One region of the Jeotgalicoccus sp. FSL K6-3177 genome, then DNA from elsewhere that is predicted to be linked to it. Evidence: predicted binding sites of a transcription regulator. Region 1 holds the regulator's gene; each other region holds the start of a gene.
What was found. The regulator LexA, encoded in region 1, represses DNA repair genes until DNA is damaged. The targets are predictions, from matches to a motif close to CGAACATATGTTCG.

Region 1 (8,041 bases):
CATCTCGGTGTCGGCATCGAGTATAACAGTGACAATATACCGTATTATACGGAAAATTATATACAGAAATAATGAGTGTGGCGTGCACCCGGATTCGATGAATCCGGGTGTTTTTGTTTGTTAACGGGTTGAGAGAATCACAATGGGACGATTTAATTTTTGGTGATGAAAAAAGTGAAGGTGTCGTTAGTTACTCCGTCATGTATACGCATTCCACGATACATAGTCATGACGGCAGCTCATGCATACGCATTCCACGATACGTAGTCATGACGGCAGCTCATGCATACGCATTCCACGATACGTAGTCATGACGACAGCTCATGCATATGCAAATCACGATACATAGTCATGACGGCAGCTCATGTATATGCATTCCACGATACATAGTCATGACACACTCTCATGTATACGAAATTCAAAATACATATACATGACGTACTCTCATGCATACGCAAATCACGATACATATACATGACACACTCTCATGCATACGCAAGCGCCTCCCGCCCAGCACAAAAAAACGCCCCGAACAAAGTCCAGGACGGTCAAAATTAATATTATATTAAACAAATTCTCTGAACAGACCGACAACTTTACCGAGGACGATAACGTTATCGAGGTAGATTGGTTCCATCGAAGTGTTTTCCGGCTGCAGGCGGTAGTAGCCTTTTTCTTTATAGAAGCGTTTAACAGTTGCTTCGTCGTCTTCTGTCATGGCGACGATAATTTCACCGTTGTACGCGATGTTCTGTTTGCGCACGATGACCCGGTCGCCGTCGTGTATACCGGCATCGATCATACTGTCGCCGGCGACATTCAAGAGGAAAATTTCACTGTTATGATTTGCCGTAAAGTGTTCGGGCAGAGGGAAGTACTCTTCGACGTTTTCTACGGCTGTAATAGGCAGACCTGCTGTAACTTTACCGAGCACCGGCACATGAATGACCGGTGAAGCATTGTCATCGGATGCCTGAACGATTTCGATGGCGCGGGGTTTTGTCGGGTCGCGTTTAATATAGCCTTTAGTTTCAAGTTTTGCCAGATGGCCGTGAACCGTTGAACTCGACTGGAGTCCGACGGCATTGCCGATTTCGCGGACACTCGGCGGATAGCCTTTATCATTTACGCTGCGTTTTATATATTGAAAAATATCTTTTTGTCTGTCTGTTAAATCTTTCATAATTTTACCTCCAGCCTTATATTAATTAAATTTTATCATATAGTGTAATCACTTACAAACATTTGTTCGTATTTATATTGACTGCGAACAGGTGTTCTGTTATATTGTTATTACAAACATTTGTTCTTAGGAGTGAATATTAATGACAATGAAAGATTTCAAGACGCTCACAGGATTATTCGCGGTAATGCTAAGCTTCGGGCTTTTATATAGTTTTAATATGGTTGAACCTGATTATGCGGAGAACGTACATTCTCATGAAAATACTGCATTTTCAGAAAATGCAGATGATCAAACAATCGAACAAGAAGCGAACGGTACAGTATCGGCTTCGTCAATTGATGAACCTGAAGAGGCGGAAGATAAAACAGCTGAAGAAAAACGGCCGGCAAACGGTTTTATCAGCAGCGGGACACTGACGGAACGGGTTAATTATGACGTTTCCAGCAGAAATTAAGTAATTAGTGTATATATTATCTATTAAAGTGCGGGACCATTTGGTTTCCGCACCTTTTTTATGGTAAATTATATTGGAAAGGGTGGAGCTCATGTTAGACGATCAAAAATTACAGCGTCTCAACCAGCTGGCAAAGTTAAAGCGTGAAGATAAAATATCTGAAGCGGAACTTAAAGAGCTGACCGGTCTGAGAGAAGAATATTTATCCAACTTTAGAAGTTCTTTTAAGAAACAGATTAAAAACACTAAAGTGATTGATTCGGAAGGTAAAGATGTTACCCCTGACAAAGTTAAGGCATTACGCAACAAAGATAAAAATAATAATGAAGAGAATTAAAGGAGTCGAAAGTAAATGTCATTTGATAAGACTGACTTATTAGCGGTCAATACAATTCGTTCTTTAAGTATTGATGCAATTGAAAAAGCAAATTCAGGCCACCCGGGTCTGCCGATGGGTGCTGCGCCGATGGCGTATGTACTGTGGCAAAAACATTTAAATTTTAACCCGAAAAATGTCGACTGGTTTAACAGAGACCGTTTCGTGCTGAGCGCAGGCCACGGCTCAATGTTAATTTACAGCCTGCTTCATCTTTCAGGCATTCTTGAAATGGATGACTTAAAGGAATTCAGACAGTACGAATCCAAAACACCAGGACACCCTGAGTTTAAACATACGGACGGTGTAGAAATTACTACAGGTCCGCTTGGGCAGGGATTCGCTATGAGTGTCGGTATGGCAATGGCGGAAACACACCTGAATTCTGTATTTAATACAGACGACCATAAAGTGGTTGACCACTATACTTATGTGCTTGCTTCAGACGGCGACCTGATGGAAGGGATTTCGCACGAAGCGGCATCACTTGCAGGCCACCTCGGGCTGAACAAGCTGATTGTACTATACGATTCAAATGATATTTCACTCGACGGCGATCTTGACAAGAGCTTCTCAGAAGATGTTGCGGGACGTTTTAAAGCTTATAACTGGAACTATCTGCGCGTAGAAGACGGCAACGATTTAGAGGCAATCGATAAAGCAATCACCGACGCTAAACAAAGCGATAAACCGACGCTGATCGAAGTGAAAACGGTTATCGGTTTTGGCGCACCGACCAAATCAGGCAAGTCGGATGCTCACGGCGCGCCGCTCGGCGATGCTGAACGCCAGGGAGCTTATGAAGCATACGGACTTGACCACCTGAAAACATTCGATGTGGACGAGTCAGTTTACACGCGCTTCAATGAAACTTTAACTGCACGCGGGGAAGCTGAAGAAGCTGCGTGGAACAAAGTAGTTGAATCATTTAAAGCTGCGGATGAAGAAAAATACAATGATTTCACAGCTGCGGTTAAACGCGAACTGCCTGAAAACTATGCTTCAGAACTTCCTGTTTATGAAGCGGGAACGAAAAAAGCAACGCGCGGCAACTCGGGAGATATGATTCAGGAATTATCAAAATCAATTCCGACTTTCTTCGGCGGGGCAGCTGACCTTGCAGGAAGTAACAAAACAAATGTAAAAGAAGCGAGTGACTACTCGAAAGACAATTATGCGGGTCGCAATATATGGTTCGGTGTAAGAGAATTTGCGATGGCAGCGGCAATTAACGGTATGGCTGCACACGGCGGTGTTTATCCTTATGCAGGAACATTCTTTGTTTTCAGTGACTATCTGAAGCCTGCAGTACGCTTAAGCGCACTGATGAAATTGCCGGTAACATACGTCTTCACTCACGACTCTATCGCAGTCGGCGAAGACGGGCCGACACATGAACCGGTTGAACAGCTCGCGGGTCTACGTGCCATTCCAAATCTGAATGTTATCCGTCCGGCAGACGGCAACGAAACGCGCGCAGCCTGGAAAGTTGCACTGGAGTCTGAAGACACACCGACAGCTCTAGTACTGACACGTCAGGATCTCACTGTTTTGGACATCGATAAAGAAAAAGTCGAAGAAGGCGTGCGCCGCGGCGGCTACCTCGCTTATGACGGCGGAGACGATGCAATTGTCTTTGCAACAGGAAGTGAAGTCTCACTCGCAGTTGAAACTGCAGAAAAACTGGCAGCAGAAGGCGTTAATATTAAAGTTGCCTCAATTCCAAACGTCCAGGCATTCTTAAACCAGGATGAAGAATACATTGAATCAGTGCTAAATACTGATATTGAAAACCGAACAGCAGTTGAAATGGCTGCGAGCCTCGGCTGGCACAGATTTGTCGGCATAAAAGGCAAACTGTTAACAATTGATACATTCGGAGCAAGTGCACCGGGCGGGGAAGTCGTTGAACGCTACGGCTTTACCGTAGAAAACCTGGCAAATATTATCCGCAGTAAATAAGCATTGAATTTAGATGTCCGTTAAGGTAAACTAAATAGTGGTTTACACGGAAAAGAGGTGAGCATTTTTGGCGACTTGGATATGGATATTGATCGTAATCGTAGCCCTCATTGGTGGTTTCGCATTAGGATTTTGGATCTCTAGAAAATACATGATGGATTACTTGGAGAAAAACCCTCCTATTAATGAAGACATGCTCAGAATTATGATGATGCAGATGGGTCAGAAACCTTCTCAGAAGAAAATTAATCAAATGCTGAGTATGATGAATAAATCATCAGAACAAGCTAAAAAAGACAAAAAGAAGTAAAGACTTATGAAAACACGCATTGTAAAAATGCGTGTTTTTTATATTTATTTAATTTTTAGAAAAATATTGCAATTTTGTTATCGGCATGGATATAATAAATTTATCACGCAAAGGGGGTAAATAGAATGAAACACAAGAATTTTTTAGCATTTTTTGTAATCGCTTTCTTAACTGTTATGGCGGCTTGTTCGAGCGATGAAAACGTCGAAGAAGAAGCGGCTGGGGATGACGCAGCTGAAAGTGAAAACACAGGGGATTTAACAATTGGGACGATGGCGGATGTAGTGTCGCTGGACTTGCATGGTTCAAATGACTCTGCTTCAAGTCAGGTAAGAACAAATATTTATGAGAGATTATTAGATCAGGATGTAAACATGGAGTTACAGCCGGGGCTCGCTACAGAATATGAACAAGTTGACGAAACAACATGGAACTTTAAACTCCGTGAAGGTACAACTTTCCACAACGGTGAAGATTTTACTGCAGAAGATGTAGTCGCAACTTTTGACAGAGTTAGGGACGAAGCGTTAGCTTCACCAGTACTTTTTTTGTTTGAAATGATTGAAGAAATCGAAGTTGTAAATGATTATGAAATTAATATACATACTTCAATACCTTTTGCGCCGCTGGCAAGTCACCTGGCTCACAGTACAGCAGGCATTATGCCTAAGGAACTGATTGACAGTGATTATCAGGCAGCTTTGGATGCAGCAGGTGTTGATATGACACTGGAAGAATATTATGAAGCACGTGACTCAGGCGGGGAAGAATACGATTCCGTTAAGGAGCAAATTTCAGAACACGTGGGTACGGTAATCGGGTCTGAGCCTAATGGAACAAACCATCTGAAATATGTTTCACGGAGTGCGGGAGATACAGTAGAACTGGAGAAATTTGAAGACTTTCAGGGCGGAGACCGTTACTTTGAAAATGTAACATTCAAAGTAATTCCTGAAAGCGGTGCACGTATGGCAGAGCTCGAAACAGGCGGTGTACAAATCGCAACAGATGTTGACTCTTCCAGCATTGAACGTATTGAAAATGGTGCGGATACTGCTTTAACAGTTAAAGATTCAGTTCGTATGTCATATTTAGGATTTAACATAAATAAAGAACCATTCGATGACATCAAGGTGCGTCAGGCAATTTCATATGCCATTGACCGCGAAGAAATTGTAGCAGGTGTGTACGATGACATGGGTATTCCTGCCAAAGGTCCGTTGGCTCCGGGTGTCTGGGGATATTCTGAAGACCTTGAAGGACAGGAATACAATATTGAAAAAGCAAAAGAACTGTTAGCAGAAACTGATATGGCAGACGGATTCGATACAACAATCTGGGTTAACGATGACCAGCAGATTATCGATACAGCTGTCTATATTCAAAATGAACTTGCTGAACTTAACATTAATGTAGAGATTGAGCAGTTCGAGTGGGGTGCGTATTTAGAAACACTTGCGAACGGCAACCATGAAATGTTTATCCTTGGATGGACGACGGTAACAGGTGATGCAGACTATGGTCTCTATGCATTGTTCCACTCTAAAAACCAGGGTGCGGCAGGAAACCGTGTGTTCTATGACAACCCCGAAGTCGATGAGTTATTAGATGCAGGACGCGCGGAAGTTGATGACGAAGCACGTCAGCAGATTTATACTGATATCGAAGAAATTCTAGTTGAAGAATCACCATCATCATATCTGTTCCACGTCCAGTTTGCAGTTGGATATAATGAAAGTTCATTAAGTGAAGTTGAAATTGATCCGACAGGAAGAGTGCATTTGGATACGGTGAGATTTAAATAATATGGTAATACCTCTTGGCTGCTTTTGTCAGTTAAGAGGTATTTTTATGCAGTAATATCTTAATTTTTTAATTTTTATACGAATTCTAAGTATTATATTGCAAAATTATATATTTTCTATATAATTCAAATTATCAAAATATTTTGGGGGTTAACAAAAATGGTAAAAAGAGGATTTAAGTATCTCCTTTTACTTACTGTAGCATTGGTCTTAGCTGCATGTTCAAGCGATGAAAATGTAGATGAAGCTGCAGAGGGAGAAGGAAGTACAGAAGAAACATCAGGCGGAACGATTAACATCGGTATGTCTGAAGATATGGTTACAGTTGACCCGCACGGTTCGAATGACTCGGCTAGTGCACAGATCAGACGTAACATTTACGAGTCTTTAATTTTTCAGGATGAAGCGCTCGAATTGACTCCTGGACTTGCGACGGAATGGGAAGCGACGGAAGATTCAGTTTGGAATTTTAAATTGCGTGAAGGAACAACTTTCCACAGCGGGCAGGAGTTTACTGCTGAAGATGTGAAAGCAACAATTGACCGTGTTAATGACCCGGCTGTTGCCTCCCAGGTTGCATTCCTTTACGAAATGATTGAAGAAGTAGAAGTCGTTGGAGACTACGAGGTGAACTTACATACAGAATATGCCTTTGCTCCATTACCTGCGCATTTGTCACATAACGCAGGGGGAATTATGAGTAAGGATTTAATCGATAAAGACTATCAGGCTGCCTTGGACGCGGCCGGCAGTGATGTCAGTTTAGAAGAATACTACGAGCTGCGTGAAGCTGGCGGTGATGAGTTCCAGACTGTAGCTGATGAAATCAGTGAACATATCGGTACTGTTACCGGTGCTGAAACAGATGGTACGAACCACCTGCAGCTGGCAGACCGTTCGCCGGGAGATTCAGTGACTTTAAGCAGATTTGAAGATTTCCAAAATGGAGAGCGCGAATTTGACGAAGTTATTTTTAGAGTTATACCGGAAACACAGGCGCGTTTAGCTGAACTCGATACCGGAGGTATTGATATCGCGAATGAAATTGATACAGCTAGTGCAGAGCGTATTCAAAACGGTGATGCAACTGAATTAATCGAAAGCGAATCAGTACGTATGAACTACTTAGGATTTAATATGGAGAAAGAACCATTTGATGATCCTTTAGTTCGTCAGGCAATTGCCCATGCAGTTGACCGTGATGAAATTATCAGCGGTGTGTATGACGGTTACGGTATCGCAGCTGAAAGTCCGTTAGCTCCGGATGTCTGGGGTTACGATGAAAACCTAGAAAGCATTGAAGTTGATATTGAACGTGCAGAGGAACTTTTAAGTGAATCATCACAGCCGGACGGTTTCACTACAACATTATGGGTAAATGACGATCCTGCTATTGTGGACTCGGCAGTTTATATTCAAAATGCCTTAAATGAAATCGGGATTACTGTGGAAGTTCAGCAGTCAGAGTGGGGCGCTTTCCTCGATCAGACAGCTAACGGAGAACACGATATGTTTATCCTCGGTTGGACTACAGTAACAGCAGATGCAGATTACGGATTGTACGCACTCTTCCACTCAAATAATTTTGGTGCACCGGGCAACCGTTCATTCTATAAGAATGAAGAAGTCGATGCATTACTGGATGAAGGACGCACAAATCCGGATGAAGACGGACGTCAGGAAGCATACAGTGAAGTACAGCAGCTCCTGATTGACGATTCACCGGCAGTTTATCTGAACCACACGAGCTTCCTGCTCGGAGTGAATACCGGCAGTGTAAACAATATCGGTCTTGATCCTGTAGGGAATATCAGACTTGAAAATGCCAGCTTCAGCACAGAAGAGTAAAATATAAGAGCGCCCGGATGGAATAGAAATTCTGTCCGGGTGTTTTTGTGGCTGCGAAAGGGTTAGTGCGCCACTGTGGAATTGACAATGGCACGGTAGA
Region 2 (8,041 bases), 110 kb from region 1:
ACAATCACTTTAAAGCTCACGGCGAAGTCCACAATGTGCCGGACGGCATTGCGCACTTTTTAGAGCATAAAATGTTCGATAAAAAAGCGGGCGACGTCTTCAACAAGTTTTCTGAAATGGGTGCGAGTGCGAACGCCTTTACATCGATTGACAGAACGAGCTACCTGTTCAGCACGACGGAAAACTTCTTTGAAAATCTCCAGCTTTTAATGGATATGGTGGAAATACCGTACTTTACTCCTGAAAAAGTAGAGAAGGAAATCGGCATTATCAATGAAGAAATTAAAATGTACCAGGATAATCCAGGCTACCGCCTCTACCACGAAACGCTGAACGCTATGTACGAAAATTCACCGGTCGCTATCGACATTGCGGGGACGCTTGAGTCGATTTCGGAAATTACGACGGAGCATCTGTACTTATGCCATAAGACGTTCTATGCGCCGGATAATATGGTAATGATTTTAGCGGGCGACTTTAATATAGAAGAAACTTTCGCGTATATAGAAGCGCATCAGAATTCACGGCCGGACTTCGAGCCGTCGGATATCGAACGTTTTATACCGAAAGAGCCTTACGCGGTTAAAACTAAAGAGAAAGTAATGGAGCTTGCGGTATCGACACCTAAAGTGATGCTCGGCTTTAAAACACTGCCGGATGACAGTGACAATGCGGTCCGGGAGCGCCGGGATGCAGCGATGCTCTTTGCACTCGATATGGTCTTCGGTGAACAGTCGCCGTATTACGAAGATCTTCTTGAACGAGGCATCGTCGATGATTCATTTAACTTCGCCTATCAGGAAGAAGAAATGGTGAGGCATACGCTGATGGCAGCTGAAACGGATGATTATGAAACGTTTACGGCGGAAATCGTGCGTATTATCGACGAAGTTAAAACGACTGACTTCTTTTCTGAAAAACGTCTTCAGAGCCAGAAACGCGAGCTCATGGGAGATTACTTAACGAGCCTAAACTCCCCTGAGTATATTGCCAACCAGTTTACGAAATATTATTTCGACGGCTATGATTTATATAACGTGCCGAAAGTAATTGACAGTATTACACTGGAAGATATTAAAAACTACTTTAACAGTTCAATCGACACGAAAAACATGGTCGAAGTGATTGTGAAAGCTTATGAATAATGTCGTTTTAGTCGGTGCAACGGGTGATATCGGAAAATGTATTCATGAGTGTTTAAAAAATGATAAAATTATTACATTCTCACACAAAAACACACCGGAATTTGACAGTACGCACCACTATCTCGATTTGTCACAGCCTTTTTCAGAAAATGAACTTGCAGGCTGCTTCAGCGGTGTGGAAACAGTCGACACACTGATTTTTACACCGGGTGAAGCGCTGTTTGAATTAATACAGGATACGACTTTAGAACAGGTCGACGGCCAGTACAACGTCAGCGTGAGGGCACTGATTACTTTTATCAAGGTGCTGCTGCCGAAGCTGAGACAAAGCCGTCGTGCGAGCATTATCGTAATCTCAAGTGTCTGGGGCACTTACGGTGCGAGCATGGAAAGCATCTACAGCACCTTTAAAGGGGCCCAGGAAACACTGGTCAAATCGCTCGCCAAGGAACTCGCGCCGTCGAATATTACAGTTAATGCTGTAGCACCCGGTGTCGTCCGTGGTAAAATGACCTTAAAGCTGTCTGAAGAAGACATCGCAATGATGCTGGAAGACCTTCCGCAAGGGCGTTTAATCGAACCACGGGAGGTCGCTTCGGCGGCGGAATACTTGCTGTCAGATAATGCGCGAAGCATTACTGGAGAAGTTTTGAAAATTAACGGGGGATGGTATACGTGAATACTGAGAAACCTAATTTTTATCCGGAACGCGACGAAGAAGTTTATTTGGAATATAAAAACCTCGATGACCGTCCGGGGCTCCTCGGTGATATTTTGAGTCTGATGGGAAATATCGGTCTCAGCATTAAAACGATTAACGGTGTTGAAGTCTCGCAGCGCGCCCTGCTGCTCCGTACCGATAATTTGTGGAAGCTGGAACGTTTTAAATGGATCTGTCGACATGTCGATGAAATTGAAGTCGGCAAAATGCGGACGCCGACCATTACGGACCGGCTGACGCTCCGTCACGGCAGATTTATAAAGCGGGCGGAGGAAAACAAAAATATTTTCAGGTTTACACGTGCTGAAATCAGTGTCGTTGTAGACTTCCTTGCTATTCTGTTCGATATCGATGAAACTTTTTTAATCGGTGTACGCGGCATGCCGCGGGTCGGGAAGACAGAGTCGGTCGTTGCCGGCAGTGTATCGGCCGGCGACAAATGGCTGTTTTTATCATCGACCATGTTAAAACAGACCGAGCGCACGAGTCTCCACAAACAGGAATTCGATAAAGGCAATGTTTACATTATAGACGGTGCGGTAACATCGAAATCGACAAATACGGATCATAAGCGTCTCGTGAACCAGGTACTTAACTACGACGGTACAACAGTAGTGGAACATCCGGACCTGCTGATCGATGATCCATTCTTTAAATTAAAGCAGGAAGACTTTGATTATATTATCGAAATCCGAGAACACGAAGATCAGGAAATCACTTATGAAAAACATAAGAAACGTCACTGGTTCGAAAGTGACAATATGGACTTTTTCTAATTGGAGCTAACAAACTATGAAACTTGGGACATATTTACAAAATAAACGTGAAAAATCAGGCATCACCTTAAAAGAAATGGAGCGCGGTTCCGGTATTAAACGGAGCGTGCTTCAAATTATTGAAGCGGGTGACCTGACGCTCTTGCCGGAACCAAAACATACGCGTTTTCTGATTCGGAAATACGCGGATTTCCTGAACCTGGATGCTGAACAGCTGCTCGAGCGTTTCCAGGATGAAATCCCGGACACTAGAACTGATAATCAGAAGCGCAATCAGAAATCCAATCAGGATTTACAGTACTTAAAAAAGGTGCTGTTTGGTTTTATTACGATGATTCTCGTGCTCTTTGCCGTCTGGCTGGTGCTCCTGCAGATCGGCTCCCAAGGTGATATTTTCGAGACGAAAAGAATATATGAAACAGAGAATGAAGTGACTGACCTCACCGCTGACAAGGAAGAAGAAGAGGAAGCACCTGAAGAAAGTCCGGCGGAAGAAGAGTCAGAAGAGCCGGCTGAAGAAGCAGAAGAGGAAGCGGCAGAAGAACCGGAGACGTCAGTGAACTTTGTGAACCGCGAAGGCAATACGCTGGTTTATAACGTCACAGCCCCTGAGGAATTGACACTCGAACTGTCGGGTAATGAATCCTCCTGGGTCAGCTTAACGGACGACCTTGACAATAACTATCTGTACGAGGAGTCGGACGGCGGCACTTTTGACATTGATCCTGAAGCAGCAGTTGTCAATCTCGCGCTCGGCAATTCAACTTCATTCGATATTTCTTTAAACGGCACCAGTGTCGATAACTCGCAGCGCGGTGACACGGTGACGGTGTATTATCAATTTAACATCACAAGGGAGTGACAATAATGAACATACCTAACTGGCTGACCGTTTTCAGAGTCGTTTTAATTCCGGTCTTTTTAATCTTTGCACTCCTTGATTTCGGCTTCGGCACAATGACCTTTCTCGGCGGGGAAGTCATTCTGATCGAACAGTTTATCGCAGCGGTGATATTTGTGCTGGCTGCCTTGACCGATTTCTTAGACGGCTATCTTGCGCGGAAGTGGAATATGATTACGAACATGGGCAAGTTCTTAGATCCATTAGCCGATAAACTTCTCGTGACTACAGGCTTGATTGTGCTCGTTGAATGGCATACGATTTCGAGCTGGATTGCTGTCGTAATTATAGCGAGAGAATTCGCTGTAACGGGACTCCGCCTTCTGCAGATAGAGCAGGGGTTCGTCTCTGCAGCAGGGCAGCTCGGGAAAATTAAAACAGTTTTCCAGATGCTGGCGCTCGTCTTTCTCTTATTCGGTGATATTTTCACTGCATATGTTCCGTTCTCGCCGGGTCACTGGTTTATGTATATCGCGGTATTCTTTACGATACTGTCTGCAATAGAATACTTCTACAAAGGCCGCGACGTCTTTAAAGCGGATAAGAAATAAGAAAAACTGCGGTGATCTCACTGCAGTTTTCTTTGTTTTATAATGATTGTTTACGGATATAGAAATACTGTCCGCAATTATTTAATTTCTGTTTTCAGAAGCGAACATATATTCGCTTTTTTAATTTGTGCATGATATAATAATAAATGAGATTACGACTGGAGGTACATTATGGACGAGAGACATAAAGCGATAGATACTGTTATTAAAAACATGGAAAAGTCATTTGGTAAAGGTGCCGTTATGAAGCTTGGAGACGATGCGGGACGCAAAGTTAAAACAACTTCTTCGGGATCAGTCACATTAGATAGAGCACTCGGTGTCGGCGGATATCCGCAGGGCCGTATTATAGAAGTGTACGGACCGGAATCATCAGGTAAAACGACTGTAGCCCTGCACGCCATTGCAGAAGTACAGAGAAACGGCGGCATTGCTGCCTTTATCGACGCAGAACACGCACTTGATCCGGAGTACGCAACAAAACTTGGTGTAGATATTGATAACTTATATATTTCACAGCCGGACACCGGTGAACAGGGACTTGAAATTACAGAAGCATTCGTACGAAGCGGTGCAGTAGACATGGTCGTCGTCGACTCCGTTGCAGCACTTACACCGAGAGCTGAAATCGAAGGCGAAATGGGAGACTCTCATATGGGTCTGCAGGCGCGTCTAATGTCACAGGCTCTAAGAAAACTGTCCGGTGCCATTTCGAAGAGTAACACGACAGCAATATTCATTAACCAGGTCCGCGAAAAAATCGGAGTTATGTTCGGTAACCCCGAAACGACAACCGGCGGACGTGCGCTTAAATTCTACAGTTCGGTCCGCCTTGAAGTCCGCCGTGCAGAAAGCTTAAAAATCGGCCAGGACATCGTCGGTAACCGCACGAAAATTAAAGTAGTTAAAAACAAAGTCGCTCCGCCGTTTAAAGTGGCGGAAGTGGATATTATGTACGGTGAAGGTATTTCACACACAGGTGAAGTTATCGACTTAAGCGTTGAAGAGGACATCGTTGAAAAAAGCGGTGCCTGGTATTCTTACAACGGCGAACGACTTGGCCAGGGTAAAGAAAATGCCAAGAAGACACTGAAAGAAAATCCGGAACTGTTTGCGGAAATCGAACGCAAATTACGTTCTGCACTCGGCTTCGGCGAAGATGTTCCTGAAGAGGAAACAGGCAAAGAATCTGAAGAAGATGCAGGTTTATTTGACGAGGACGAACTAAAATAATATTTAAACTCTGATTAACGTTGAGTTCTTTGAATCAAGCGCCGGTATTATAAATACTCGTGCTTGATTTTCTTTATGATTATATTTAGAATTGAATTATATAATATTTTAATTAAAACTCATATTATATTTAACACACTTTAGAACCTTAGTTAGGGAGGTGTTTATTGTGGACTTAATAGACATTCTCTTTATCCTAATCGGTATTATTCTGGGTGTTGTTATCGGATATTTTATTGTCAATAATATATTGACTAACAAGCAGCGTCAGGCAAGGACTTCAGCTGAGCATATTATAAACGAAGCTAAAAAGGAATCCGAAAACCTGAAGAAAGAAAAGCTGCTCGAAGCGAAAGAAGAAAACCAAAATCTGAAAGAAGCTTTTGACAGCGAAATGAATACTCAGCGCAACGACTTGAAAGCGTTTGAAAACAGATTATTGCAGCGTGAAACATCGCTTGACAAGAAGAGTGAATCACTCGATAAGAAAGATGACATGCTGGAAAACAAAGAAGCTAAAATTGAAGAAAAACAGCAAATGGTTGATGCCAAGGATAATGAGATTAATGAAAAAATAAGTCAGCAAGAAACAGAATTATCCCGCATCTCCGGATTGACGCGCGACGAAGCACGTCAGGAAATGTTCTCTCAGGTAGAACACGAACTGTCACATGATATGGCTGTAATGGTTAAAGAAAAGAAAGAAAAAGCAAATCGGGAAGTAGACAAAGAAGCGCGTGAACTGCTCGCACTTACAGCGCAGCGTTACGCAGCCGAATACACCAGTGAGTCTACGGTATCAGTAGTCACATTACCGAACGATGAAATGAAAGGCCGCATTATCGGCCGTGAAGGACGAAACATCAGAACGCTTGAAACGCTGACAGGTGTCGATCTTATTATCGACGACACACCCGAAGCAGTAATTCTGTCCGGTTTTGATCCAATCAGACGCCAAATTGCCAAAAGTGCACTCGAAGCACTCGTGCAGGACGGCCGCATCCACCCTGGACGCATTGAAGAAATGGTGGATAAAGCCCGGCGTAACATGGAAACTGAAATCCGTGACGCAGGTGAAGCTGCAGCGTTTGAACTCGATATTCACAATCTGCACCCCGAACTTGCAAAACACTTGGGCAAGATGAAATACCGCATGAGCTACGGACAAAATGTGCTTAAGCACTCGATTGAAGTCGGTTACCTCGCAGGAATACTTGCGAGCGAACTCGGCGAAAATGTCGCTTTAGCCCGCCGTGCAGGACTGCTGCATGACATCGGCAAAGCAATCGACCACGAAATTGAAGGCTCCCATGTAGAAATCGGAGTCGAACTCGCAACCCGTTACAAAGAACAGGATACGGTAATCAATGCGATTCAGTCACACCACGGTGATGTAGAACCGACAAGTGTCATTTCAATTCTCGTAGCAGCAGCAGACGCACTCTCCGCAGCGCGCCCAGGCGCGCGCCGTGAAACTTTAGAAAATTACGTTAAACGGCTGGAGAGACTCGAAGAAATTGCAGAAAGCTACGACGGCGTAGAAAAAACATTTGCAATTCAGGCCGGACGCGAAATCCGCGTCATGGTAAGCCCTGAAGATATCGACGACTTAAAAGCACACCGTCTTGCAAGAGACATTAAAAAACGTGTAGAAGACGAACTGCAATATCCAGGACACATAAAAGTGACAGTTGTCCGCGAGATGAGGGCCATAGAATACGCAAAATAAAAAGATCAGAGACGAAAGTCTCTGGTCTTTTTATTTTCTGCTGGTTTTGTGGGAGGATTATCGTTAATCGTATATATGAGCTTCCTTCATGTCAACGCACCGCGTCTTTCGTATACATGAGCTACCTTCATGCCAACGCATCGCGTTTTTCGTATACATGAGACCCTGTCATGCCAACGCATCGAGCCTTTCGTATACATGAGCTACCCTCATGCCAACGCATCGAGCCTTTCGTATACATGAGACCCTGTCATGCCGACGCACCACGTCTTTCGTATACATGAGCGCCCGTCACACCGACGCACCACGTCTTTCGTATACATGAGCGCCCGTCACACCAACGCATCGAGTCTTTCGTATACATGAGACCCTGTCATGCCGACGCAAGTAGAAATACGTATACGTGAGCTCCTATAACCCAACAAAAAAAGCGCTGAAAATCTATAAATTAATCTATAAATTTAATTTACTAGCATACCAATCAACTGATACTGTAAAACTCAAATATAACAAAATATAGTAACAATATGTATATAAGTTACAGAAATGTAACATACATTAAAAGGTAAAAGTATAAGAGTTAGTGTAAAAAGTAAACCAGTTTTGCTATTTTTGTATTCAAGTAACTTTTTTAAAAGGAAACCGTCGTTTCTCCCTATATATAGAGTAGAGGGTACTTTTTAAGGAGGAAGGATTATGTTTCTAAATAAAAGAATGGTGCCAGCAGAACTTATGCATTATCAAGCACTTGAAATTCGTAAAAAACTTAACAAAGATGAACAAACTAAAATGTTTAATCTGGAAAAAGGATTTGCGGGCGAAAAACTGTATGATAAAATTTTCAATGAAATTGGTCACGAGAATGTTTATGTATTGAGAGATGTTTATCTTAAAATAGGAAAAGTACTGACTCAGTACGACAGTATTATCGTTACTAATAATGGCGTGTCAGTGAATGAAATTAAAAACTTATCCGGTGATTATG
Region 3 (8,041 bases), 360 kb from region 1:
TTACCGAACGCGGCCCCGATGACTACTGCGACTGCCAAATCTAGAACGTTGCCGCGCAACATAAAGTCTTTAAATTCCTGCCACATAATATGACCTCCTGTGTATTTGATTTGCTAACTTTAATTATATTACATGAAAAAACACTGATTTCAAGTGTGATTTTACATTTTAATAATATCTTAACACAGCGAAAATAAGCATTTTATTAATAATGTTTAGTTATGAATGTTATAATTAAAGATAAATAAATGTTATCCATATCACAAGCTTATTCATATCACTAATTTTTCTGAAAGCATTTACTTTAGCTTCGGAGTAAGTATACAATTAGGATGACTAAATTTAGAGGGGGCTTTTAATGATGTCAAAGAATGTGAAAGACAATTCTCGTCAGACATTATCGGTAAATGGTAAAGATTATACTTATTACAGCCTGCAGTCGCTTGCAGACAAAGGCATGAGCAAATCTGAAAACCTGCCGTATTCAATTCGTGTATTACTTGAATCAGTATTAAGACAGTACGATGGCAGAGTCATCAATGATGACCACATTGAAGCATTGGCAAACTGGGATAAAGGGGATATTAAAGGTAAGGAAGTTCCGTTTAAACCTTCCCGCGTTATTCTGCAGGACTTTACAGGGGTGCCTGCGGTAGTTGACCTTGCATCACTGCGTAAAGCTATGGATGATGTAGAAGGCGACGTTCAGAAAATTAACCCGGAAGTACCGGTTGACTTAGTCATTGACCACTCGGTGCAGGTTGATGAGTACGGCAGCTTAAATGCCTTGCAGAAAAACATGGACCTTGAGTTCGAGCGCAACATGGAGCGTTATGAGTTCCTGCGCTGGGCAACTAAAGCCTTCGACAACTATCAGGCAGTTCCGCCAGCGACTGGTATCGTTCACCAGGTCAACCTTGAGTACCTCGCAAATGTAGTGCATTCAAGAGAAGAAGACGGCGAACAGGTACTTTATCCGGATACATTAGTGGGAACTGACTCACACACGACAATGATAAACGGTCTCGGCGTTCTCGGCTGGGGTGTCGGCGGTATTGAAGCTGAAGCAAGTATGCTTGGACAGCCTTCATACTTCCCGGTTCCAGAAGTTATCGGTGTGAAGATGACTAACTCATTACCTGAAGGTACAACTGCAACTGACCTTGCTCTAAGAGTAACTGAAGAGCTTAGAAAGAAAGGCGTTGTCGGTAAATTTGTTGAGTTCTTCGGTAAAGGGGTAACAGAATTACCGCTTGCTGACCGCGCAACAATCGCAAACATGGCGCCTGAATACGGTGCGACTTGCGGATTCTTCGCAGTTGACGATGAAACTCTCGATTACTTAAGACTGACAGGCCGCGACAGCAACCACGTAGACGTTGTCCGCGAATACCTGAAAGAAAACAATCTCTTCTTCGATCCATCAGTCGAGCCGACTTATACTGACGTTGTCGAGCTTGATTTATCTACAGTTGAATCATCACTTGCAGGACCAAAACGTCCTCAGGACTTAATCAACTTATCAGATATGAAAGAAGAATACAGAAAATCAGTAACAGCTGAGAGCGGCAACCACGGCCACGGCTTAACTGAAGAAGAATTCGATAAAACAGCAGCTGTAGAGTACAACGACGGCGACAAAGATGAGCTGAAAACAGGTGACCTTGTAATCGCAGCGATTACATCATGTACCAACACATCTAACCCGTACGTTATGCTCGGTGCCGGTTTAATCGCTAAAAAAGCAGTCGAAAAAGGACTGACTGTGCCGAAATACGTTAAGACGTCACTCGCACCAGGTTCTAAAGTTGTTACAGGCTACCTAGAAGACGCAGGTCTTCAGCCTTACCTTGACCAGCTTGGCTTCAACTTAGTTGGTTACGGCTGTACAACATGTATCGGTAACTCAGGTCCATTACGCCCTGAAGTCACGAAAACAATCGTTGATAACGATATGCTTGTATCATCTGTTTTATCAGGTAACCGTAACTTTGAAGGACGTATCCACCCGTTAGTGAAAGCGAACTACTTAGCTTCGCCTCAGCTTGTTGTGGCATACGCACTGGCAGGTACAGTAGATATCGATCTTCGCAACGAGCCGTTAGGAAAAGATAAAGATGGCAATGATGTGTACATGAAAGATATCTGGCCTTCAATTAAAGAAGTCAGAGACACAGTAATGTCTACAGTGACACCTGAATTATTCAGAAAAGAATACGAAACAGTATTCGACTCCAACGAAACTTGGAACAAAATCGACGTTACAGATGCACCATTATACGATTTTGATGAAAGCTCAACATATATCCAAAACCCGTCATTCTTCCAGAACTTATCTAAAGAAGCAGGTACAATCGAGCCGTTAAACGGTCTCCGTGTACTTGGTAAATTTGGAGACTCTGTAACGACTGACCACATTTCACCAGCAGGAGCGATCGGTAAAGATACGCCGGCAGGTAAATGGTTAATCGAGCAGGGCGTATCACCGCGCGACTTTAACTCTTACGGTTCACGACGCGGTAACCACGAAGTCATGGTGCGCGGTACATTCGCCAACATTCGTATCCGCAACCTGATTGCACCGGGTACAGAAGGCGGCTATACAACTTACTGGCCGACAGGCGATGTAATGAGCATTTACGAAGCATCACAGAAATACCAGGAAGACGGCACAGGCCTGATGATTGTTGCCGGCGACGACTATGGTATGGGCTCAAGCCGTGACTGGGCAGCTAAAGGAACTAATCTCCTTGGCGTTAAAGCGGTTCTCGCTGCGAGCTACGAACGTATCCACCGTTCAAACTTAGTAATGATGGGCGTTCTGCCATTACAATTTGTTAACGGTGAAAACGCTGAAGACCACGGTCTTGACGGTTCTGAAAGCTTCGATATCAATATCGATGAAAGTGTGACAGCAGGAGAAGTCATCGACGTTGTTGCAACGAAAGAAAACGGCGAACAAGTCACTTTCCAGGCTAAAGTACGCTTTGACTCCGAAGTAGAAGCAGACTACTACAGACACGGCGGCATTCTGCAGCTGGTTCTCCGCAACAAGATTGCATCTGCTTAAGCAGAATTTAAAACAGATTTGAAAAATCCATCAAAGCATTGCTTTGATGGATTTATATTTTAAGGCAGGGAACCGCATGTGATTCTTTCATCGGGGCACAACTGCCCAAGAAAAAAACGACCTGAAAGTCTAAACCAGACTTCAGGCCGTTTCTTTTAGGTTACCCATCACATAAATGTAATTTTCGGTTCAGTGCCTTCCTTAATGCGTTTCATATTGGAAATGTGTTTTACAATTACGATAATCCCGAGTATAATTCCAAAACCGATCATAAACAGATCACCTGTAAACATCACGCTGATCAAGAGGGCAACTGCTGCGAGTACACTGCCAAGGGAGACGTATTTCGATAATTTCAAAGTGATTAAAAACGTCGCCAGTACTATAAGAAAGATAATTGGCGCAGCGGCTAAAATGGCACCACCGCCTGTTGCGACTGCCTTGCCGCCTTTGAATTTTAAAAATATCGAATAGACGTGGCCGATGGCTGCGACAACCCCGAAAATAACGACAGGGAAATCGACGTCAGTACTGACCAGCATAGCAACCCATACAGGGACCGCTCCTTTTAACAGGTCGAGTATCAGTACAACGATACCGGCTTTCTTGCCGAGAATACGGAAGGTGTTCGTCGTACCGACGTTGCCGCTCCCGTGTTCGCGCAGATCAATATTGTAAAATGTTTTGCTGATAATCAGGCTGAATGGAATAGAGCCGAAAAGGTAACTGAAAAGTAATAATAAAATAACTGTATACACTAAATAATCCCCTTTTGCTATCAGGTACTAATAGTTTACCATAAAAAAATATATTCGCACACACTTATATAAGGTGTCTATAATAATATTATGTTAACTTAATAGATTTTGTTGCAAAAATGCAGGTTTTATATAAAAATAGATAAGTAGATTAATTTAACGAACATACGTTTGTATTGTTTGTAGGAGGATACAGACTTGGCTAAACAAACTGGATATACTGATGAGTCCATTCAAATATTAGAAGGCCTGGATGCTGTAAGAAAGCGTCCGGGTATGTATATCGGTTCGACGGATACGAGAGGTCTGCATCACCTCGTATATGAGATTACCGATAATGCGGTCGATGAGATTATTAACGGCCACGGGAACGAAATCAACATTACGATTAACAAAGATGAAAGTATTACGATCCGCGATAATGGCCGCGGGCTGCCGACAGGCATGCACTCGTCGGGACGCCCGACAGCGGAAGTTATTTTTACAGTGCTGCACGCGGGCGGCAAGTTCAGCTCGGATAACTACAAATCCGCAGGCGGACTGCACGGCGTTGGATCTTCTGTCGTGAACGCTTTGAGCGAATCGCTAAAAATAAGAGTCTTCCGCAATGGCAAGATTCACGAAATATCATTTAAAGACGGCGGAAAGGTCGATACACCGCTGAAGGAAACCGGCAAGACGAAAGAGACCGGGACAGAAGTTACCTTTAAACCGGACCCTGAAATCTTTAAACAGACAATTGCCTTTAACTTTGAAACGATCGCAGAGCGCATGCGGGAGTCGGCTTTCTTAACGAAAGGCTTAAAAATTACGATTAACGATAAACGGACAGATGAAGAGGAAATCTTCGAGTTCGAAGACGGGCTGAAGTCATTCATTGAATTCTTAAATGAGGGCAAGGATGATATCGGCAATATCGTCATGTTCGAAGGGACCTATAATGAAATGATTGCCGAAGTCGCTTTCCAGTTTAACGACCAGTATTCGGAAACGATTATTTCATTTGTCAACAACGTCCGTACTAAAGACGGCGGTACCCACGAAGTCGGCTTTAAAACCGGCTTCACCCGCGCCTTTAACGAGTACGCGCGTAAAATCGGCGAACTGAAAGCAAAAGATAAAAACCTAGAAGGCAGCGATATCCGGGAAGGGCTGACTGCAGTCATTTCCATCAAGCTGCCCGAACACCTGCTCCAGTTCGAAGGTCAGACTAAAGGCAAGCTTGGTACGAGTGAAGCCCGCAATTTAATGGAAACTTTATTAACGGAACAGCTGCCGTACTATTTAGAAGAAAACGGCGCCTTATCGACCCAGCTCGTTAAAAAAGCGATTAAAGCGCGCCAGGTGCGGGAAGCTGCCCGTAAGGCGCGTGAAGAAGCGCGGAACGGCAAGAAAAATAAATCGAGAGATACACTTTTGTCAGGTAAACTGACACCGGCACAGAGCAAGAACGCGAAGAAAAATGAACTCTTCTTAGTCGAGGGAGACTCCGCCGGCGGTTCGGCTAAGCAGGGACGCGACAGACGTTTCCAGGCTATCCTGCCGCTCCGGGGCAAGGTCATCAATACTGAAAAAGCAAAGTTCGAAGATATTTTTAAAAACGAAGAAATCAATACGATTATTCATACAATCGGCGCCGGTGTCGGCACTGACTTTAAAGTCGATGATACCAACTACGATAAAATTATTATTATGACCGATGCGGATACGGACGGGGCGCATATTCAGGTGCTGCTCCTCACGTTCTTCTTTAACTATATGCGCCCGCTCTTTGAAGCCGGCAAGATTTATATTGCACTGCCGCCGCTCTTTAAACTCGAGAAAAAAGGCAAGAAAAAAGAAGTGAAGTATGTCTGGACTGAAGATGAACTTGAGGCAGCCCAGGAAGAAATGGGCTCTGCCGAACTGCAGCGCTACAAAGGTCTCGGTGAAATGATGGCCGAACAGCTGTGGGAAACGACGATGAATCCGGAGACGCGGACGCTGATCCAGGTCCGCATTGAAGATGAAGCATTATCGCTGAAACGTGTGACTACGCTGATGGGTGACAACGTTGAAATCAGACGTAAATGGATCGATTCAAACGTGTCCTTTACGCTGGAAGAAGGCAACAGCATTCTTGATAATCAGGATGTAGAAAAATTAGCAGAGAGTGATGAAGATTATGGCCGAGCATAACCCCTTGCAGCAATTAAAATTAGAAGATGTAATCGGAGACCGCTTTGGGAGATACAGTAAGTATGTCATTCAGGACCGTGCAATACCGGATGTGCGTGACGGCCTGAAACCCGTCCAGCGCCGTATTTTATACGCTATGTATAAAGAGGGTAATACTTTCGATAAAAATTACCGTAAAAGTGCCAAAACTGTCGGTAATGTCATCGGTAACTATCACCCGCACGGTGAGAGCAGTATATACGATGCCATGGTCCGCCTCGGGCAGGACTGGAAAATGCGTGAAGAACTCATTTTAATCCACGGCAACAAAGGGAGCGTCGACGGAGATCCTGCAGCAGCCATGCGTTATACGGAAGCAAAACTCGCTGAAATCTCCAACGAGCTCTTAAGAGACCTCAACAAAAACACAGTGCCGTTTATGGACAACTTTGATGATACAGAAAAAGAACCGTCCGTCCTGCCAGCGAAATACCCGAACCTGCTGGTGAACGGGGCGACGGGTATTTCTGCAGGTTACGCGACGGATATTCCGCCGCATAACTTAGGCGAAGTAATCGATGCGACATTAAAAGTAATCGATAAGCCGGCAGTATCAATCGATGAACTCCTTGAAATAGTCAAAGGTCCGGATTTCCCGACAGGCGGGATTATTCAGGGCAAGAAAGAACTTAAAAAAGCATATACAACAGGCCGCGGCCGCGTCGTTGTCCGGAGTCTCGTGTCTAAAGAAGAAACGAGAGGCAACAAGGTAAACATTGTCATCACTGAAATACCGTATGAAGTCAACAAGGCGAATATGGTTAAAAAGATGGACGAAATCCGCGCGGACAGACAGGTCGACGGTATTATCGAAGTCCGTGATGAAACGGACAGAGAAGGTTTAAGAATTGTAATCGAAGCGCGGAAAGACGCGAATATCGATGCCATTATTAACTACCTGTATAAGAAAACCGATCTGCAGATTTCCTATAACTTCAATATGGTGGCAATCAGTGACCGGGCACCGAAGCAGATGGGGCTGAAAGATATACTGGAAGCCTATATTAAGCACCAGAAAATCGTCGTGACCAACCGCTCGCAGTACGATCTGGAACATGCCGAAAAACGCATGCACATTATCGAAGGGCTGATTAAAGCTTTATCTATTCTCGATGAAGTAATCCGGACGATCAGAGAATCCGAAAATAAACGGAACGCCAAGGAAAATCTTGTGGAGCGCTACGACTTCACTGAGCGCCAGGCGGAAGCGATTGTCATGCTCCAGCTGTACCGTTTAACGAATACGGATATCGTGGAACTGGAAACCGAACAGAGTGATCTTGAGTACCAGATTAATCAGCTGACTGAAATTTTAAATGACGAGAAAAAGCTGAAAAAGGTTATAAAAGCAGAACTTAGGGAAATTAAGAAAAAGTATGCTTCTGAGCGGCTGACTTCTATCGAAGATGAAATCGAAACGATTGAAATCTCAAAAGAACAGCTGATCGCGAAAGAAGATACGGTCGTTTCCCTGACAAAAGAAGGTTATGTCAAACGCACGAGCCTCCGCAGCTACAATGCATCGAGTCCTGATGAACTCGGCATGCGTGAAGGGGATAAAACGCTCTTCAGCGGCATGTCCCATACATTAGAGCAGCTGCTCGTCTTTACGAACTACGGCAACTATATGATTATGCCGGTTCACGGTCTGCAGGATATTAAATGGAAAGATATGGGTCAGCATTTATCGTCCCGCTTTAATTTAAAACATGGAGAAGAACCAATATTTGCTACAACAGTCGAGAAATTCGATGAAAATATCAGTGTCGTTATGGCGACGAAACACGGCCAGGTCAAACAGACTCATCTCAGCGAGTTTGAAGCGACGCGTATTTCACGGCCGATTGTTAATATTAAACTTAAAAGCGATGATGAAGTCATCGGCATCTCTATGACAGAAACAGGCAGTGAATCCTTGCTCTTTGTGACAGAAAAAGGCTTAACGCTTAAATATCCGGTCAGTGAAGTATCACCGACAGGCCTGAAGTCGCAAGGT

Region 2: a site for LexA is predicted at 4,196-4,209, ahead of recA (recombinase RecA). Genes of this name have one in related genera too.
Region 3: a site for LexA is predicted at 3,989-4,002, ahead of parE (DNA topoisomerase IV subunit B). Genes of this name have one in related genera too.

The regions. Positions count from the first base shown of each region.
Region 1 covers NZ_JBBOSK010000001.1:1,085,222-1,093,262, forward strand. The annotation lists gene MHH58_RS05330 (CAP domain-containing protein) at 1-72, shown strand, start outside; gene lexA (transcriptional repressor LexA) at 566-1,183, opposite strand; gene MHH58_RS05340 (hypothetical protein) at 1,326-1,640, shown strand; gene MHH58_RS05345 (DUF896 domain-containing protein) at 1,732-1,977, shown strand; gene tkt (transketolase) at 1,993-3,978, shown strand; gene MHH58_RS05355 (YneF family protein) at 4,046-4,288, shown strand; gene MHH58_RS05360 (glutathione ABC transporter substrate-binding protein) at 4,414-6,093, shown strand; gene MHH58_RS05365 (glutathione ABC transporter substrate-binding protein) at 6,253-7,941, shown strand.
Region 2 covers NZ_JBBOSK010000001.1:975,488-983,528, forward strand. The annotation lists gene yfmH (EF-P 5-aminopentanol modification-associated protein YfmH) at 1-1,145, shown strand, start outside; gene MHH58_RS04910 (SDR family oxidoreductase) at 1,138-1,824, shown strand; gene MHH58_RS04915 (DUF3388 domain-containing protein) at 1,821-2,642, shown strand; gene MHH58_RS04920 (helix-turn-helix domain-containing protein) at 2,659-3,504, shown strand; gene pgsA (CDP-diacylglycerol--glycerol-3-phosphate 3-phosphatidyltransferase) at 3,510-4,094, shown strand; gene recA (recombinase RecA) at 4,266-5,327, shown strand; gene rny (ribonuclease Y) at 5,497-7,056, shown strand; gene MHH58_RS04940 (nuclease-related domain-containing protein) at 7,753-8,041, shown strand, end outside.
Region 3 covers NZ_JBBOSK010000001.1:1,448,936-1,456,976, reverse strand. The annotation lists gene mscL (large conductance mechanosensitive channel protein MscL) at 1-86, opposite strand, end outside; gene acnA (aconitate hydratase AcnA) at 362-3,070, shown strand; gene plsY (glycerol-3-phosphate 1-O-acyltransferase PlsY) at 3,238-3,828, opposite strand; gene parE (DNA topoisomerase IV subunit B) at 4,027-6,006, shown strand; gene parC (DNA topoisomerase IV subunit A) at 5,993-8,041, shown strand, end outside.